One region of the Amycolatopsis sp. lyj-346 genome, then DNA from elsewhere that is predicted to be linked to it. Evidence: riboswitches for the same ligand, from Rfam matches in the RefSeq annotation. Region 1 holds a riboswitch; the other holds the start of a gene.
What was found. A riboswitch is a leader RNA that binds a small molecule or an ion and turns the genes downstream of it on or off. The one in region 1 is predicted to bind thiamine pyrophosphate.

Region 1 (9,219 bases):
TCGCTGCTGCCGCAGGACCTCGCGCCGCAGCCGGGGTCGGACCCGGCCGGCCTGCGCGGCCAGCTGTCGCGGGCGATCGGCGCGACCTGGACGAACGAGCTGCTCACCGTCACCGCCACCGAGCCGTCCGGCACCGTGGCGGTCGGACCGTCCACAGTGGTCACCTGGCGCGACGGCGCCCGGCCGGGCACCGCCGAACCGGCCGCGCCCCGGACGGCGACCGCGCTGGTGCGCACTTCCGCCGTGACCGCGGCCGAGGAGTGGATCGACGCCGAGGTCGTCGAAGACGAGGTCACGGTCGAAGAGGCCGCCGTCCCGCTGGCCGACCTGATCGGCACCGAAGCCGCCGCGCGCAAGCTCGCGGAATGGTTCGACCTCGCCTTCCACCGGCCCGAGCTGCTGGCCCGGCTGGGCGCGCCCGCCCACCTGGGCGTCCTGCTGTCCGGCCCCGAAGGCGTCGGCAAGGCGACGCTCGTGCGGTCGGTGGCCCACGACGCCGACATCAAGATCATCCCGCTGGCCGCGCCGAACCTCGCGGTGCTGGACCCGAACGTCGCCGTCGCGCGCCTGCGGGAGGCCATCCGGAGCGCCGAGGGCCCCTCGGTCCTCCTGCTCACCGACGTCGACGCGCTGCTGCCCGCGACGACGCCGCCGCCGGTGGCCACGGTCGTGCTGGAGGAGCTGCGGACGGCGTTGCGGCGCGAGCGCTTCGCCGTCGTGGCGACGACGGCCCGTGCCGAATCGGCCGACCCGCGGCTGCGTGCCGCCGACCTGCTTGACCGTGAGCTCGGCCTGGCCCTCCCGGACGCGAAAACCCGCCGTGAGCTGCTGAACGTCCTGCTCCGCGACGTCCCGCTCGACACGGGTATCGACTGCGGCGTCCTCGCCGAACGGACGCCGGGCTTCGTCGCCGCCGACCTGATCGCGCTGCGCCGGGACGCCGCGCTGCGGGCGGCGCTGCGCCAGCGTGACACCGACGAGCCGCGCATCTCGCAGCAGGACCTGCTGGACGCGCTCGCCACCGTCCGGCCGGTCTCGATGTCCACTTCGGACAACCTGGCCACCGGCGGGCTGACGCTCGACGACGTCGGCAACATGATCGACGTCAAGCAGTCCCTCACCGAGGCGGTGCTCTGGCCGCTGCGGTACCCGGACTCGTTTGCCCGGCTCGGCGTCGAACCGCCGCGCGGGGTGCTGCTGTACGGGCCGCCCGGTGGTGGCAAGACGTTCCTCGTGCGGGCGCTGGCCGGCACCGGTGCGCTGAACGTCTTCGCGGTCAAGGGCGCCGAGCTGATGGACAAGTGGGTCGGCGAGTCCGAGCGCGCGGTGCGCGAGCTGTTCCGCCGGGCCGCGGAAGCCGCGCCCGCGCTGATCTTCCTGGACGAGATCGACGCGCTGGCCCCGCGCCGCGGCCAGTCGTCCGACTCGGGGGTCGCCGACCGGGTGGTCGCCGCCCTGCTCACCGAGCTCGACGGCGTCGAGCCGATGCGCGAGGTCGTCGTCCTGGGCGCGACGAACCGGCCGGAGCTGGTCGACCCCGCGCTGCTGCGGCCCGGACGGCTCGAGCGCCGCGTCTACGTGCCGCCGCCGGACGCCGAGGCCCGCACGGCGATCCTCGCGGCCAGCTCGAAGAACACCCCGCTGGCCGACGACGTCGACCTCGCCGCGGTCGCGTCCACTCTGGACGGTTACTCGGCGGCCGACTGCGCGGCGCTGATCCGCGAAGCGGCGTTGACGGCGATGCGCGAGTCGCTGGAGGCCCGCGAAGTCACGGCCGCGCACCTGGAGAGGGCGCGGAAGGCGGTCCGGCCGAGCCTCGACCCGGCCCAGCTGGCCACCCTCGAGGCGTACGCGAAGAACCAGGCCGGCGAATGAAAACGGCCGTCACCTGCGGGTGACGGCCGTTTTTCCGGAAGACTCAGCTGCCCTTCTGGCCCGCCTGGTACTCCTTCGTCACGATGACGATCACCCCGGGGCTCGCGCTCTGGATGCCTTCGAAGCGCGGCTCGGCCTTGATGCCGAACTCCTGCGCGAGCTGCTTGGCCGCGGCTTCCTCGTCGGTACCCGGACGGTAGAACGCCGTCGTCGTCGGGATGATGCCCTGTGAGTAGTTGCTGACCTCGTTGACGTTCCAGCCGCCGGCGCGGAAGTCCTCCGCCGCGCGGTCCGCCAGGCCCTTGACCGTCGAGTTGTTGAACACCCGGACGGTCACCCACTTGCTGGACGCCTGCTGGTCGCCACCCGGCCGGCCGGGCCCACCGGGGGCGGACGACGTCGGCTGCCCGGCCGTCGGCGAACCCGGCGACGGCGGGACGGGCGACGAAGGGCTCGCCGAGGTCGACGGCGGCGCCGGAGAAGAAGAGGTCGACGGCGGCGCCGACGTCCCGCCGGACGTGCCCGGCTGCGTCGACGTCCCGCTCGGCCCGGCTTCGTTGGACCCGTCGCCTCCGCCCAGCGCGGTGATCCCGCCGATGACGGCGGCGATGATGGCCACGCCGATCAACGCGACACCCGCGGCCTTCATCGGCCGGGACATTCCGGAAAACACACTCATTTCAGCTCGATCCCCAGTCGCCGGGCGCCTCGCTTGCGCTGGCGGGCGGCGCGGGTCTTGCGCAGCCGCTTCACCAGCATCGGGTCGGCTTCGATCGCCTCCGGCTTCTCCAGCAGCTTGTTGAGCAGCTGGTAGTAGCGCGTTGCGGACAAATCGAAGCGTTCGCGGATGGCGTTCTCCTTCGCCCCGGCGTGTCGCCACCACTGGCGCTCGAAGGCGAGGATCTCGACCTCGCGTTCGGTCAGGCCGGGCACGGGCTTCGGCGGCGACGGCTGCGGCTCAGCCATCGACTCCGCGGCGTCCATCCGGGTCCCTCTCAATCGGGCGTCATGGCGAATCAGACCTAGCTCTTCCGCGGGCGCCATTCAACCACGGAAGTCACCACCGACGTGGGCATCGACGTCGGCGCGTCACGGTCTGATGCAGGTGTACCAGAGGGGTCCGACTAAACTGGCTCGCCGTGACCATCCACCCCATCGTTATCGCCGGCGAGCCCGTGCTGCACCAGCCGACTCGGGAGATCACCGAGTTCGACGAGAAGCTGCGCACGCTCGTGGACGACATGTTCGAGACGATGTACGCCGCCGAGGGCGTCGGCCTCGCGGCCAACCAGATCGGCCTCGATCTGCGGGTGTTCGTCTACGACTGCCCGGACGACGAGGGCGTCCGGCACAAGGGCGTCGTGGTCAACCCGAAGCTCGAGACGTCGGAGATCCCGGAGACCATGCCGGACCCGGACGACGACTGGGAGGGCTGCCTCTCGGCGCCCGGCGAGTCGTACCCGACGGGCCGGGCCAAGTGGGCGAAGGTGACCGGCTCCGACCTCGACGGCAACCCGATCGAGGTCGAGGGCACCGGCTACTTCGCGCGGTGCCTGCAGCACGAGACCGACCACCTGGACGGGTACATCTACCTCGACCGCCTGGTCGGGCGGCACGCGCGCGCGGCGAAGAAGATGCTGAAGCACAACAAGTGGGGCGTACCGGGCAACTCGTGGCTCCCGCCGCGGACCCCCGAGGACGACGGCGCCGTCATCTGACTCACCCGCCCCCAGCGCCCCAATGTGGCCTTGGTTGCGTTGAACGCACCCAAGGTGGCCTTCGGTGCGTTCAACGCACCGAAGGCCACATTGGGGCGCTGGAGACTCAGCAGCCGAGGAAGTGGCAGCGGACCACCCGCGGCATCTCCAGCACCGAGCCCGCCTTGACGTCCCAGGCGAGCCGGACGTACTGGGCGTGGGTCCAGGCCAGCGGGGTCGCCGACGTCGTGGGCGTGCCGGCCGGGAAGCCGGTCTGCCCGGACGGCGGGTTCTCGTCCCACACCTGCTCCGGCATGGTCTCCGCCGAGCTGCTCACCCGGCCGAGGTCACGCAGCCGCCGCGCGGCCGACGAACGGTCGCCGAGGGCCAGTTCGTACTCGCCGCGTTCGCCGGCGAGCAGCGGCCACAGCCGGCCGAACGTCGTGCGGCTCTCGGCCGGGAACGTGTAGTCCCACGGCGAGCCGTCGGCCTGTTCGCCGTAGCCGTCCTTCGTGTACCGGTGCCAGAACTGCCCGGTCGGCGTGGTGAAGGCGATGTCGGAGTCCGTCACGCGCACGCTGTTGCGGATCACCGGGTCGTCGGCGCGGTAGATGCCGAGCCGGACGAGGTCGAGGAAGCCCGCGTCGGTGACCGCGCGCTGGTCCATCGTGACGCTCGAGTTGCCGAGGTTGTACGTCGTCCCGGCGTTGGCGTCGGCGTCCTTGGTCAGCCGGATGAAGTACGGGTCCTTCGACAGCGGCCCGTTCGTGGTGATCGTCTGCTTCGGCAGGTCGGCCTTCATCTTGTCGGCCGCGGCGAGGTACCGGGCCGCGTCGGCCGACGCGCCGTTGTGCGAAGCGATGTCGGCGGCGCAGACCAGCCCGGCGATCACCGAGGCGATGGTCGACGGTGACCAGCCGTCCTGCTCCTCCCAGCGCTCCTGCTGGGTGTACGGCGACGGCTGCCCGTTCGGCCCCCGGTACCCGAGGATGAAGTCGGCGGCCTTGCGGACGCCGGGCCACAGGTCGTTGCGGCCGAGCTGCTGGGCCAGCACGATCGGGAACGCGGTCTCGTCGAGCTGGATCGACGTCCAGTACGGCACGCCGTCGACCCGGCTGTTCTGCGGCATGTGCCCGTCGGCCTGCTGCTGCGTGCCGAACATGTACGTCGCGGCGCGGTTGGCGGCGGCGGTGTCGCCGCCGGCGATGAGGCCGGTCGCGATCTGGTAGAGGTCACGCGGCCAGACGAGGTGGTAGGTGCCGGACGGCGACCACTCCGGGTCGTTGTTGCCGAACCGCCACGGCATGCTCGGCGACGCGATGAAGGCGCCGGGGTGGTGCTTGTCCTCGCTGGCGGCGAGGGTGAGCATCGACGCCTTGTAGAGGTCGCGCTCGGCGCCGGTCTTCAGCGACGACGGCGGCTTGCTGATCCCGCGCAGGTACTGCTGCCAGCCGCGGTCGTAGGCGCGCGTGATGTCGCGGACACCGCGTCGCTGCGACGCTTGCGCGCTCTTCAGCGCGTCGGCGGCCTTCGCGCCCATGCCGAGGGCCAGGGTGACGTGCCGGTTCCGGACGCCGTCGGCGTTCGTCTGGCCGGTCAGCACGACGTTGCCCTTGGCCGCGGTGTCGTAGGGGTTCAGCTTGAAGGTCTTGGCGAGCTGCGTGTTCCCGTCGGACGCGCCCGCGTAGCCGACGCTGGTCTTCGTGAACGCGGGCTTCGCGGTGAGCGCGGCGGCGTTCGCGGCGTCCTGCGCGGTGACGGCGTCGCCCTGACGCGCGGCCGAGTCGTCCGAGCCGTCGTTGGTGAGATCCGGGTCGGCGACCGCGTAGAGCTGGTAGGGCCGCCCGGTGAGCGACTGGAAGTCGACGTCCACCAGCACGGTCGTGGCGGCGGGGTCGGTGACGTAGGTCTTGCGGAGGCGCCAGCGGTGCTGGTCGTCGGTGATGGTCTGCTCGTAGCTCAGACTGTCGTCGTCGGTCCGCCGCACCTGCTGCGACTTCGCCGCGTAGTCGGTGACGGCGAAGCTGCGGCCGTCCGTGACGACGAAGTTCAGCGAACGGACACTGGGTGTCGACAGGTCCGGGTAGTAGACCTCGGACATCTGCCCACCCTGGAGGGTGAACCAGACGTTGCTCGACCGGTCGTGGGCGGTGCCGAAGCCGGTCTTGTTCGCGGGTAGCCAGCTGGGATGGGCCCCGGGCGCACCGGGAGCCTGCCCCTGCGCCGCCGCGGTCGCCGGGATCAACCCGGTGACCAGCAGCCCGGCGAGGGCGCCGAACATGAGTTTGCGCATATCAACCCCACAGAAAAGTCGCTTCTGCACCGTTACAGAAGCGCCTGGCAGTCTGCCGCCGATTTCCACCGGCCGCATGCCCCAATCCGGTGAACCACCCACCGTCACTGGTCCCGGTGAACACTAGCCGGATCACCGGCAGGCCCGCGCGGGTCGAGGCGCGACGCCTTCGCCGGCATCGAGACCGGGATCGCCTTCCGGGGCCTCGCCGCTTCGCCGATCACCGTGCTGCGCAACGGTGCCGTGGCCGACGTCCACGTCACACCCGCCGAACTGGTCGGGTGAGGTGACCTGACTTGAGTATCGCGCTGCGGCGTGGCATGGTCGGGGACACAACACCAACGCGGGAGCTCGCGCCATGGCGGGCTGAGAGGGCGACTTGCACCGAGCAGGCGTCGCCGACCGCATGAACCTGACCGGGTAATGCCGGCGTAGGGAGTGAAAGTCGTTGACGACGCTTGAGAACAATGCTGCCGTGAAGGTGACCACCGGACCGATCACCGGTTCGCACAAGGCCTACCACCAGACCGAATCGGGGCTCCGCGTCCCGGTCCGGCGGATCGATTTGTCCAACGGTGAGCACTTCGACGTTTACGACACTTCGGGCCCGTACACGGATCCTGAAGCCGAAATCGACGTCCACAGTGGACTTCACCGGCTGCGGGCGGGCTGGGCCGACGGGCGGGAGCACAACACCCAGCTCGGCTGGGCCAAACAGGGCGTCATCACGCGGGAAATGGAGTACGTCGCGGCCCGTGAGCGCGTCGAACCCGAGTTCGTGCGCGACGAGGTCGCCCGCGGCCGCGCGGTGATCCCGGCCAACCGCAAGCACCCCGAGACCGAGCCGATGATCATCGGCAAGAACTTCCTCGTGAAGATCAACGCCAACATGGGCAACTCGGCCGTCTGGTCGTCGGTCGAGGAAGAGGTCGACAAGATGGTGTGGGCCACCCGCTGGGGTGCCGACACGATCATGGACCTCTCCACCGGCAAGCGGATCCACGAGACACGGGAGTGGATCGTCCGGAATTCGCCGGTGCCGGTCGGCACCGTGCCGATCTACCAGGCACTGGAAAAGGTCGACGGCGAACCGGAAAAGCTGTCGTGGGAGGTCTACCGCGACACGATCATCGAGCAGTGCGAGCAGGGCGTCGACTACGTCACCGTGCACGCCGGCGTGCTGCTGCGCTACATCCCGCTGACCGCGCGGCGCGTCACCGGGATCGTCAGCCGCGGCGGCTCGATCATGGCCGCGTGGTGCCTGGCGCACCACAAGGAATCGTTCCTGTACACGCACTTCGAGGAACTCTGCGAGATCCTCCGGCAGTACGACGTCACGTTCTCCCTCGGCGACGGCCTGCGCCCCGGCTCGATCGCCGACGCCAACGACCGCGCCCAGTTCGCCGAGCTGGAAACCCTCGGCGAGCTGACGCACATCGCGCGCTCGCACGACGTCCAGGTGATGATCGAAGGTCCCGGCCACGTGCCGATGCACAAGATCAAGGAGAACGTGGAGCTCGAGGAAAGGCTCTGCGGCGAGGCGCCATTCTACACGCTCGGTCCACTGGCGACGGACATCGCGCCGGCGTACGACCACATCACGTCGGCCATCGGCGCGGCCCAGATCGGCTGGTACGGCACGGCGATGCTGTGTTACGTCACGCCGAAGGAGCACCTCGGCCTGCCGAACCGCGACGACGTGAAGACCGGCGTCATCACGTACAAGATCGCCGCGCACGCCGCGGACCTGGCCAAGGGGCACAAGTACGCGCAGGAGTGGGACGACGAGCTGTCGAAGGCGCGGTTCGAGTTCCGCTGGAACGACCAGTTCAACCTGTCGCTCGACCCGGACACCGCGCGCTCGTTCCACGACGAAACCCTGCCCGCCGAGCCGGCCAAGACCGCGCACTTCTGCTCGATGTGCGGCCCGAAGTTCTGCTCGATGCGGATCACGCAGGACGTCCGCAAGTACGCCGAGGAGCACGGTCTGTCCACTGTGGAGGCCATCGAGGCCGGCATGGCGGAGAAGTCGGCCGAGTTCTCCGGCTCCGGCAACAAGGTTTACCTGCCCGTGGTGGGGCAATGACCCCACGGACCGCCCTCACCATCGCCGGCTCGGACTCCGGCGGTGGTGCGGGCATCCAGGCCGACCTGCGCACGTTCTTCGCCAACGGGGTGCACGGGCTCGTCGCGCTGACGGCGGTCACCGTGCAGAATTCGCTGGGCGTGCAGGGTTTCACCGAGATCCCGGCCGACGTGGTCACCGCGCAGATCAAGGCGGTGGCGTCGGACATGGGCGTCGACGCGGCGAAGACGGGCATGCTGGCTTCCGCCGAGATCATCCGTTCGGTGGCGAAGACCCTGGACGAAATCGGGGAATTCCCGTTCGTGGTCGACCCCGTGGCGGCCTCGATGACGGGGCACGCGCTGCTGCGCGAGGACGCCCTGGAGGCGATCCGCACGGAGCTGTTCCCGCGCGCGACGCTGATCACGCCGAACCTGGACGAAGTCCGGTTGCTGACCGGCATTTCGGTCGTCGGCTCCGCTTCGCAGCGCGCTGCCGCCGAGGCCCTGCTGGAGTTCGGCTCGCGGTGGGTCCTGGTCAAGGGCGGCCACCTGCAGGGCACGACCGAATGCGTCGACCTGCTGTCGGACGGCCGGGAGTACATCGAGCTGACCGGCCCCCGGTACGAGACGGAGAACACCCACGGCGGCGGCGACACCTTGGCGTCGGCGATCACGGCGTCGCTCGCGAAGGGCGCTTCGGTGCCGGACGCCGTCGCCGCGGGGAAGAAGTTCATCGAGCGCTGCGTGGCCGAGGCCTACCCGCTGGGTGCGGGCGTGGGCCCGGTCTCGCCGTTCTGGGTGCTGGCTCAGCCGCGCGCCAGCACCTGAGGCAGCACCGTCGTGAGCCCGGTCCAGTCCGCCGTGACCACCGACGCGTGCTGCCTCGCCAGGTCGGCGACGCGCTGGTTGGCCTGGTCGACCGTCGGGTTGTGGCCGTCGATGGCCGGGGCGACGTTGTGCGCGTCGGTCATCACGACGTAGTAGTGGTTGGCGTCGTACCACCACGGCCCGGTCTGGGTCACCCACGCGTTCGCGTCGCCGTCGAACACGACGAACCACGGCTTGAGGTCTGCGGTGTACTTGTCCCGCGGGTCGCCGCCGGCCGCGCCGTGCACGGTCGGGAAGATGTTCGCGTCGCCGAGCTTGCCCGCCTTCTTCAGGCCGACGAGGTAACGCGCGTACTCGACGTCGGTCTTCAGCGTGTCGGTCGGGTTCCCCTCCTCGACCGTGCCCGGGATGATCTCGGTGATCACCCGGCCCCGCAGCGCGTCCACGGACGGCCAGTTG
Region 2 (9,219 bases), on a different contig from region 1:
AGTTCGCCGCGGCCGGCGGCCTCCACCTGCGCACCACCGTCGCCGGGCTGGCCGAGCCGGTGCTGCTGGGCGACGCCGACGGCCCGGTCGCCGTCTACGGCATCCCTTACCTGGAGCCGGAACCGGCGCGCCACGCGCTGGGCGTGCCGGACGCGCGCGGCCACACCGGCGTGCTCACCGAGGCCATGCGCCGGATCCGCGCGGATTTCGGCACCCGGCCCGGCGTCCGGTCGGTCGTGCTCGCGCACGCGTTCGTCACCGGCGGCGAACCCACCGACTCCGAGCGGACGATCGCGGTCGGCGGCGTCGAGCAGGTGCCCGGCTCGGTCTTCGACGGCGTCGACTACGTGGCGCTCGGCCACCTCCACGGCCCGCAGACGCTCGCCGAGCACCTGCGCTACTCCGGCAGCCCGCTGGCGTACTCGTTTTCCGAAGCGCGCCAACGCAAATCGGTCTGGCTGGTCGACGTCGACCGGAACGGCCTCGCCGAAGTCCGGCGCCACGAACTGCCCGTGCCCAGGGCGCTCGCGACGCTCACCGGCGAGCTCGAAGACCTCCTGCAAGACCCGGCGCACGATGCCTTCCTCGACCACTTCCTGTCGGTCACGGTCACCGACCGGGTGCGCCCGGTCGACGCGATGCGGCGGCTGCGCGAGCGGTTCCCGTACGCGGTGCACCTGGAGTGGGAGCCCGCCGGCGGGCACGCCGGCGGCCCGCTGCGCTACTCCGACGCCGTCCGCGGCCGGTCCGACATCGAGGTCTCGCGCAGCTTCCTCGACGACTGCCGCGGTGCCCCGCCGACCGAGAGCGAAGAACAGCTCCTGTTCCAGGCACTGGAAGCGGCCGACCGGGGGGCCCTCGCGAAATGAGGCTGCACAGGCTGGAAGTGGAAGCCTTCGGGCCGTACTGCGCACGCGAGGTGGTCGACTTCGACGTGCTCGGCGCCGACGGTCTCTTCCTCCTGCACGGCGAAACGGGCGCAGGCAAGACAACGCTGCTCGACGCCATCGCGTTCGCCCTGTTCGGCGTGGTTCCCGGCGCCCGCAACGAGGCCAAGCGGCTGCGCTGCGACCTCGCCGAGCCCGACCAGGTCACCGAGGTCGCGCTGGAGCTCACCGTGCAGGGGCACCGGCTGAAGATCGTGCGCAACCCGGAGTACCAGCGGCCGAAGCGGCGCGGCGCGGGCACGACCACCCAGCAGGCGAGGGTGTCGCTGAGCTGGATCGGCACCGCGCCCGCCGGCCTGGCGCCGGAGGGCCTGATCCGGATCGAAGAGGTCGCGCGCACCGTCGAGCGGCTGCTCGGGATGACCGCGGCCCAGTTCTTCCAGGTGGTCCTGCTGCCCCAGGGCGAGTTCGCCCGCTTCCTGCGTTCGGACACCGCCGAGCGCGAGAAGCTGCTGGAGCGGCTGTTCGGCACCGAGCGCTTCGCCGACGTCGAACGCTGGTTCGCCGACCTGCGTGCCGAGCGCGGCCGGGAACTGGCCGAACGCCAGCAGAACATGCGGGAACTCCTGGCCCGGTACGCGCAGGAAGCACAGCAGGAGCCGCCGGAGGCGGACGTGCCCGAGTGGGTCCGCACCGTGCTCACGGAGTCCGCCGGACGCGTCGCCCGGGCCACCGCCGAGGAGGAACAGGCCCGGTCGGCCGCCCAGCGCGCGGACGCCCACCTGCAGGAAGAACGCGCGGGCGCGGAGAAGATCCGCCGGGTCCGCAACGCGCACCTGCGGCTCCTCGAGATCACCGAGCAGGCGCCGCAGCGCGCCGAGTGGGCGCAGGAGGTCGCGGCCGCGCGGCGGGCGGCCGGTGTCGCCGTGGAGGCCGACCTGCTGGACCGGCGGGCCGCCGAACTGACCGAAGCCGAGCAGGCGGAGAAGGCCCGCGGCGCCCGCCTGCGGGAGTTCGGCACCCGGGCGACCGGCGAGCTGAAGGCGCGGGCGGCCGTCGCGCGCGAAGAGGCGGGTGCGGTCGCGGAGCTGGTCGCCGAGGCGGAGCAGCAGGAGCTCGACGTCATGCGGCGGGACGACCGGAAGCTGGCCGCCGTCACGGCCCGGCAGCAGGTCGAAGAGCTGACCGCCGAACTGGCCGTGCTTCCCGGCCAGTTGGCGAAACTCCGCGCGGACGCCCTGACCGCGGCCGAAGCCGAGGCGAAGCTCGACGGCGCCAAGGCGAAGGTCGACGAGCTGAGGGCCTTCGCCCGCGACGCCGCCGAACTGCCCGAGGCGCAGGCGAAGGTCCAACGGGGCGAGGCGAAGCTGCGCGAAGTCGTCGACACGCACCAGGCGGCCCGGCAGCGCCGGCTCGACCTGCGCGAGCGACGGCTCGACGGGATGGCGGCCGAGCTGGCCGCCGCGCTGCCGGACGGCGCGCCCTGCCCGGTGTGCGGGGCGGCCGAACACCCGGCGAAGGCGAACCGGAACGTCGAGCTGGTCGACCCGGCCGAGGAACGCGCGGCCGAGGAAGCCGAGCAGGTGGCGGACGCGATGCGGCAGCGGGTCGTCGTCGCGCTGGAAGAGGCGAAGGCGCGGCTGGCCGGGCTGATCGAACGGCTGGCCGGGCGCACGGCCGAGTCGATCACCGCCGAGCTGGCCGAAGCGCGCGCCACGGTCACCGCGCTGACCGAGCAGGCCGCGGCCAAGGCCAAGCTGGGGCAGCAGGTCGTCCTGCTGGAGCGCGATCTGGAAGCCCGGGCCGAACGCCTGCGCCGGGCCGACCAGGCGGCGACCGAAGCCACGACCGACGTCCGCGCCCTGGAGGAACGGCTGGCCGAGCGGGAGCGCCGCCTGATCGCCGGGCGGGGCGAGTTCGCGGACGTCGGCGCGCGGCGGCGCCACCTCCTCGGCCTGGCCGAGGCCCTGGAGGCCGTCGCGGAGGCGCGTACGGCCGTCGTCGGCGCCCGGGAACGGGTCACCCAGCAGCGTGCGCTGGTCGAGGCGGCGGTGAAGGCGAAGGGCTTCACGTCGCTGAAGAAGGCGCGGGCCGCGATGCTGCCGGACGAGCAGATCGAGAAGCTGGAACAGGGCATCGCCGAGGCCGAGGCGGCCGCGGCGGGGGCACGGGCGCTGCTGGCCGAGCCGGACTTGTTCGGGATCTCACCGGACGACGTCGCGGACGTCGGCCGCGCGGCCGACGCGGCCCAGCTGGCCCGGGCCCGCGCCGATTCCGCGTACGCGGCGCTGCGGGTGGCCACCGCGCAGCACGAGCAGCTGACCCGGCTGGCCGGGCTCCTGCGTGAGGCACTGGCCGGGCTCGGCCCGGCCGAAGCGGAGTACGCCGAGCTGCGGGCCCTCGCCGAGGTCGTCAACGGGCGCGGGCAGAACAGCCGCAAGATGTCGCTGCGGTCGTACGTGCTGGCGGCGCGGCTCGAAGAAGTCGCCGTCGCCGCCACGCACCGGCTGCGCACCATGAGCCAGGGCCGGTACTCGTTCGTGCACTCGGACGCGGCCGGGGCCCGCGGCACCCGCGGCGGGCTCGGCATCGACGTGCTGGACGACTACTCGGGCACCATCCGCCCGGCGAAGACGCTGTCCGGCGGCGAGTCGTTCCTCGCGTCGCTGGCCCTTGCACTGGGGCTGGCCGACGTCGTTGCGGGGGAGACCGGTGGCGCGCTCCTGGACACGCTGTTCGTCGACGAGGGGTTCGGCACGCTGGACGCCGAAACCCTCGACGTCGTGATGAACATCCTCGACGAGCTGCGGGCCGGCGGCCGGGTGGTCGGGCTCGTGTCGCACGTCGAGGAACTGCGGCAGCGCATCCCGACCCGGCTGCGCGTCCGCAAGTCCCGCACGGGCTCGACATTGGAGGTGCGCGCGGGCTGATCACCCGGCCAAGATGAAGGCATGACCGACCAGCCGCCGAACGGCCTGCCCCGCTACCGCATGCTCACCGGCCCGGATGACGCGAAGTTCTGCCACCGGGTCAGCGAGGCGCTGGAACTCGGCTACCGCCTGTACGGCTCGCCGGCGATGACTTTCGACGGCGCGCAGGTCATCGTCGCCCAAGCGGTGCTGTGGCAGGGCGAACAGGGCTGACGCCGGCTCAGCCGAGCGGGCCCGTCGCCGCACGCCGGAGGTACATCCTGGCGTAGGAACACCACGGCGTCCACGCGCGGGCTCGCTCGCCGAGCGAATCCGGTGAGATCCCCAGCACCTCGGCGCCGCGGCCGACGGCGGGGTCGTCGGCGAGCAGAACGTCCGGGGCGCCGAGGACCCGCATCACCACGTAGTCCGCGGTCGGCGGGTCGACGCACGTCAGCAGCTCCGCCCGCAGCTCCGCCGCGTCCCGGCCGACGTGCACGTCCAGCCGTCCCTCGGCCAGAGCGGCCGCGACGGGGTGGCCAGTGGTGGCCGCGATCCGGGCCGCCGTCGGGAACAACCGCGTCACGCCCCACTCGCCCGGCACCTCCTCACCGAGCGGCACCTCGCTCACCAGGGCGCGGAGCAGCAGTTCCTCGCCGTCGACGGTGCCGGGGACCCGGATCCCCGGCACGGCCGCGACCACCGGCGCCAGCGCCGGGTCCGCGCCGAGGACGCGGGTGACCGCCGCCGGGTCGGCGTCGAGGTCGAGCAGCCGGCGCACCCGGCTGACCGCGCTCCCGAGGTCGCGCAGGTCGGTGAGCACCAGCTCGCAGCGCACGTGGTCGGACGACGGCGTCAGCCGCACGACGCCGGTGCCGTGGGCGAGCCGCAGCGTGCGTGCGTAGGCCTCCGAAGTCAGTTCTTCCACGCCCGGCACGGCGTGGTCGGCGAAGAAGCGAAGCAATCCCGGAGCGTCGAAAGGCGGCCGGAACGGCAACCGCAGGCTGAGCCGGGTCCCGGTCACGTCGCTCTGCCGCCCACGTCGTGAAGCCGCGAAGGCGCGAAGCTGCGAAGGCGTCGTCGCGAACACCTCGCGGATCGTCTCGTTGAACTGCCGCACGCTGGAGAAGCCCGCCGCGAACGCGACGTCCGTCAGCGGCAGCTCGGACAGCTCGATGAGCAGCCGCGCCGAGTGCGCGCGGTGGGCACGGGCCAGCGCGAGCGGGCCGGCCCCCAGTTCGGCGGTGAGCACCCGGCCGAGCTGGCGTTCCGAGTAGCCGAGCCGCCGGGCGAGGCCGGGGACGCCTTCGCGCTCGACGGTCCCGTCGGAGATCAGGCGCATCGCCCGCGCGGCCAGGTCGGCGCGGACGTTCCAGTCCGGTGAGCCGGGCACCGCGTCGGGCAGGCAGCGGCGGCAGGCGCGGAAGCCGTTGGCCTGCGCGGCCGCCGACGTCGGGAAGAAGCGGACGTTCTGCTCCTTCGGCGTCGACGCCGGGCACGACGGGCGGCAGTAGATCCCGGTGGTGCGCACCGCCATGATGAACTGGCCGTCGAAGCGCGAGTCGCGGGCGGTGACCACGCGGTAGCAGCGTTCGGCATCGCGCCAGAGCGCGGGCGATTCGGTGATCGTGGCCATGGATCCGAGCATGCCAGCAGGTCAGCGCCGTCGCTGGCGGAAATCCGCCACGGCGTTGGGTGCGTGGGGCGCGACCGGGGCGGACCCGTAGACTGCGGGGTCGTGAGCCTCACCCTCGGTATCGTCGGCCTGCCCAACGTCGGCAAGTCCACCCTGTTCAACGCGCTGACCCGCAACGACGTGCTCGCCGCGAACTACCCGTTCGCGACGATCGAGCCGAACGTCGGTGTCGTGCCGCTGCCGGACCCCCGGCTGGACAAGCTGGCCGAGCTGTTCAAGTCGGAGAAGACCGTCCCGGCCGTCGTGTCCTTTGTGGACATCGCGGGCATCGTGAAGGGCGCGTCCGAGGGTGCCGGGCTGGGCAATAAGTTCCTGGCGAACATCCGTGAGGCCAACGCGATCTGCCAGGTCATCCGCGTGTTCGACGACCCCGACGTGGTGCACGTCGACGGCCGGATCGACCCGTCGAGCGACATCGAGACGATCAACACCGAGCTGATCCTCGCCGACCTGCAGACCCTCGACAAGGCGCTGCCGCGGCTGGAGAAGGAAGCGCGGACGAAGAAGGAGAACAAGCCCGCGCTGGACAACGCCCAGAAGGCGAAGGAAATCCTCGACGCCGGGCGCACGCTCTTCCAGGCGCAGAAGGAAGTCGACTTCGACGCCCTGCGCGAACTGAGCCTGCTGACGACGAAGCCGTTCCTGTACGTCTTCAACGCCGACGAGTCGGTGCTGACCGACGAAGCCCGCCGCGAGGAGCTGACCAAGCTGGTCGCGCCCGCGGACGCGGTGTTCCTCGACGCGAAGGTCGAGGCGGAGCTGCTGGAGCTGGACGACGAGGAGTCCGTGCGCGAGCTGCTCGAGTCGGTCGGCCAGCCGGAGCCGGGCCTGTACTCCCTGGCCCGCGCGGGCTTCCACACCCTCGGCCTGCAGACGTACCTGACGGCGGGCCCGAAGGAGTCCCGCGCCTGGACGATCCCCCAGGGCGCAACGGCCCCCCAGGCGGCGGGCGTCATCCACACGGACTTCGAGCGCGGCTTCATCAAGGCGGAGATCGTCTCCTACGCCGACCTGATGGAGGCGGGCTCGATGGCGGCCGCGAGGGCGGCGGGCAAGGTTCGCATGGAGGGCAAGGACTACGTCATGACCGACGGCGACGTGGTCGAGTTCCGCTTCAACGTCTGACTCGCTGTTCGCGACCATCAACGACGGCGGACGAGACCCCGGCCGAGTTCCCGCCGCCGGGGCAGATCACCCGGTGGCCTGCCGGACCCGGTGATCCGGCAGGCTCGATCAGCCGAGCAGGCCCAGCAGTGCGATCGCGATCAGCACCACCGCGGGGGCGAGGGCGTTGATCCAGGCGCGCTGGGCGGGGGTGAGGGCGGCGGTGCTGTTCATGGCGTTTCCTAGGGCCGAAAACCGATGCTTCCGCTCCGAACAGCGCGCCGATCATGTCTTGCGTTAACAGCTGTGATCGAACTCTCAGCCGTCGAGGTGACGGCGGTTGCGGGCGGTGAACCAGAGCACCCCACCGGCCGCCGCCACCATCGTCGCGAACGCTGCCGTACCGACCACGATTGCCTGGGTCATCTCGTCTCCCTCCCGAAGGTTGCGGTAACCGAGAGACGCCAAACCGCGGTCAAGGTGCACTCAGCGTTACCGAGATCACAGCCCGGCCAGCACCGAATCGATCTGCGCGGCCAGGTCGAAGTCCTTCGCCGTCAGACCGCCCGCCGAATGCGTCGAGAGCCGGAACGTCAGCGTGCGCCAGCGGATGTCGATGTCCGGGTGGTGGTCGGCGGCCTCGGCGAGGTCCGCCACCCGGTTCACCACCTCGATCGCCTGGGGGAAGCTCGCCAGCTCCACCTCGCGCGAGATCACCGCGCCGGACCGCGTCCAGCCCGTGCCCAACCGTCCGTCGGCCTCGGAGTCGCTCAAGATTTCCGTCATGTCTCCATGGTCGTCCGTCCTGGACTACGCTGCACGCTTGCCACGGGAGTCCGGTGAGCCGGGCTGAGAGGCGGGTCACCCGCGACCGTTCGCACCTGACCGGATCATGCCGGCGACGGGAGGGCTTCCCTCCGCGTCCGGCGAAGTGCAGGAGGGTAGATGAAACGCAGGGCTGTTCGCGCCGCGACCGCCATTGCCGCCGTCAGCGCCGTCGCCGCGGCGTGCTCGCTGTCGGACGGTGACGGTGGTACGCAGCAGACGCCCACCGTCACCCTCGTGACGCACGATTCCTTCCTCGCGCCGCAGGAAGTGCTCGACGCCTTCCAGAAGCAGTCGGGCATCAAGGTCTCCGTGCTCAAGCAGGGTGACGCCGGATCGCTGACCAACAAGCTTGTGCTGACGAAGGCCAACCCGATCGGCGACGTCGCCTTCGGCGTCGACTCCACCTTCGCCTCGCGCGCGCTCAGCGAAGGCGTCTTCGAGCCCTACACCAGCCCCGAGGCCGACCGCGGGCCGCAGCGCTACGCCGTCGACCCCGAGCACCGGCTGTCCGCGGTCGACGTCGGCGACGTGTGCGTCAACGTCGACACCGGCTACTTCACCACCAAGGGGATCCCGGCGCCGTCGACCTACGACGACCTCGCCGACCCGAAGTACAAGGACCTGCTGGTCGCCGAGGACCCGGCGACGGCGTCCCCCGGGCTGGCGTTCCTCCTCGGCACCATCGCCAAGTACGGCGAGGCCGGCTGGAAGGACTACTGGGCGAAGCTGAAGGCCAACGGCCTCAAGGTGGTCAGCGGCTGGGAAGAGGCCTACACCAAGCAGTTCTCCGGCTCGTCCGGCAAGGGACCGCGGCCGATCGTCGTCTCGTACGCGTCGTCGCCGGCCGCCGAGATCGGCGACGACGGCAAGCCGCGCACCAAGGCGCTGCTCGACACCTGCTACCGGCAGGTCGAGTACGCCGGCGTGCTGGCGAACGGCAAGCAGGTCGAGAACGCGCGCAAGGTCGTCGACTTCCTGCTGTCCCAGCAGTTCCAGGCGACGGTCGCGGCCAACATGTACGTCTACCCGGCGCGCCAGGGCGTCGACCTGCCCGCGGGCTGGGCACAGGTCGCGCCGCTGCCGCAGAGGCCGCAGGCCCTGCCCGCGGACCAGGTGCAGGCCGGACGCGAGAAGTGGATCGGCGAATGGCGCGCGCTCGTGCAGTGACCTCCGTGGTCGGCGGCTCGGCCACCCGGAATCCCCGAACAGCCTCGCCGCGGACCGCTCGCGGCCTCGGCCTGGCACTGCTCGGGCTGGCCCCGATCGGGTTCCTGGTGGTGTTCTTCGCCTGGCCGGTGCTGGCGATCGTCGGCCGCGGGTTCGCCGCGGGCGGCCTCGACGTCGTGCTCGGCGACCCGCGGACCTGGCAGCTGGCCGGGTTCACGGTCGCGAGCGCGGCCGCGTCGACGGTGGTCGCGGTGCTGGCCGGGCTGCCGGTGGCGTTCCTGCTGGCCCGGGTGCGGCTGCCCGGCGTCGGCCTGGCGCGGACGCTGGTGCTGGTGCCGTTCGTGCTCCCGACCGTGGTCGTCGGGCTGGCGTTCCGGGCGCTGTGGCCGGACGGCGGCGTGCTGCCGATCGTGCTGGCCAACGCCTTCTTCAACGTCGCCGTCGTCGCGCGGACCGTCGCCGGGCTGTGGGCGCGGCTGGACTCGCGGACCACCGACGCGGCCCGGGCGCTCGGCGCGTCGCCGTGGCGGGCCTTCCGGTCGGTGACGCTGCCCGCACTGGCGCCGGCGATCGCGTCCGCGGCGGCCGTGGTGTTCCTGTTCTGCGCCACCAGCTTCGGCGTGGTGCT

Region 2: another riboswitch for thiamine pyrophosphate. It lies ahead of ACLJQE_RS23580 (thiamine ABC transporter substrate binding subunit); the one in region 1 lies ahead of thiC (phosphomethylpyrimidine synthase ThiC).

What each region holds. Positions count from the first base shown of each region.
Region 1 is NZ_JAJPWT010000001.1:216,596-225,814, forward strand. Features, by position in the region: gene ACLJQE_RS01090 (AAA family ATPase) at 1-1,875, shown strand, start outside; gene ACLJQE_RS01095 (LytR C-terminal domain-containing protein) at 1,919-2,554, opposite strand; gene ACLJQE_RS01100 (DUF3263 domain-containing protein) at 2,551-2,859, opposite strand; gene ACLJQE_RS01105 (peptide deformylase) at 3,015-3,593, shown strand; gene ACLJQE_RS01110 (glycoside hydrolase family 15 protein) at 3,700-5,865, opposite strand; TPP riboswitch at 6,199-6,320, shown strand; gene thiC (phosphomethylpyrimidine synthase ThiC) at 6,314-7,951, shown strand; gene thiD (bifunctional hydroxymethylpyrimidine kinase/phosphomethylpyrimidine kinase) at 7,948-8,760, shown strand; gene ACLJQE_RS01125 (phosphatidylinositol-specific phospholipase C domain-containing protein) at 8,739-9,219, opposite strand, start outside.
Region 2 is NZ_JAJPWT010000007.1:375,585-384,803, forward strand. Features, by position in the region: gene ACLJQE_RS23550 (exonuclease SbcCD subunit D) at 1-869, shown strand, start outside; gene ACLJQE_RS23555 (AAA family ATPase) at 866-3,817, shown strand; gene ACLJQE_RS23560 (DUF1737 domain-containing protein) at 3,839-4,030, shown strand; gene ACLJQE_RS23565 (DNA-3-methyladenine glycosylase 2 family protein) at 4,038-5,432, opposite strand; gene ychF (redox-regulated ATPase YchF) at 5,535-6,617, shown strand; gene ACLJQE_RS23575 (4a-hydroxytetrahydrobiopterin dehydratase) at 7,098-7,382, opposite strand; TPP riboswitch at 7,415-7,521, shown strand; gene ACLJQE_RS23580 (thiamine ABC transporter substrate binding subunit) at 7,542-8,591, shown strand; gene ACLJQE_RS23585 (ABC transporter permease) at 8,678-9,219, shown strand, end outside.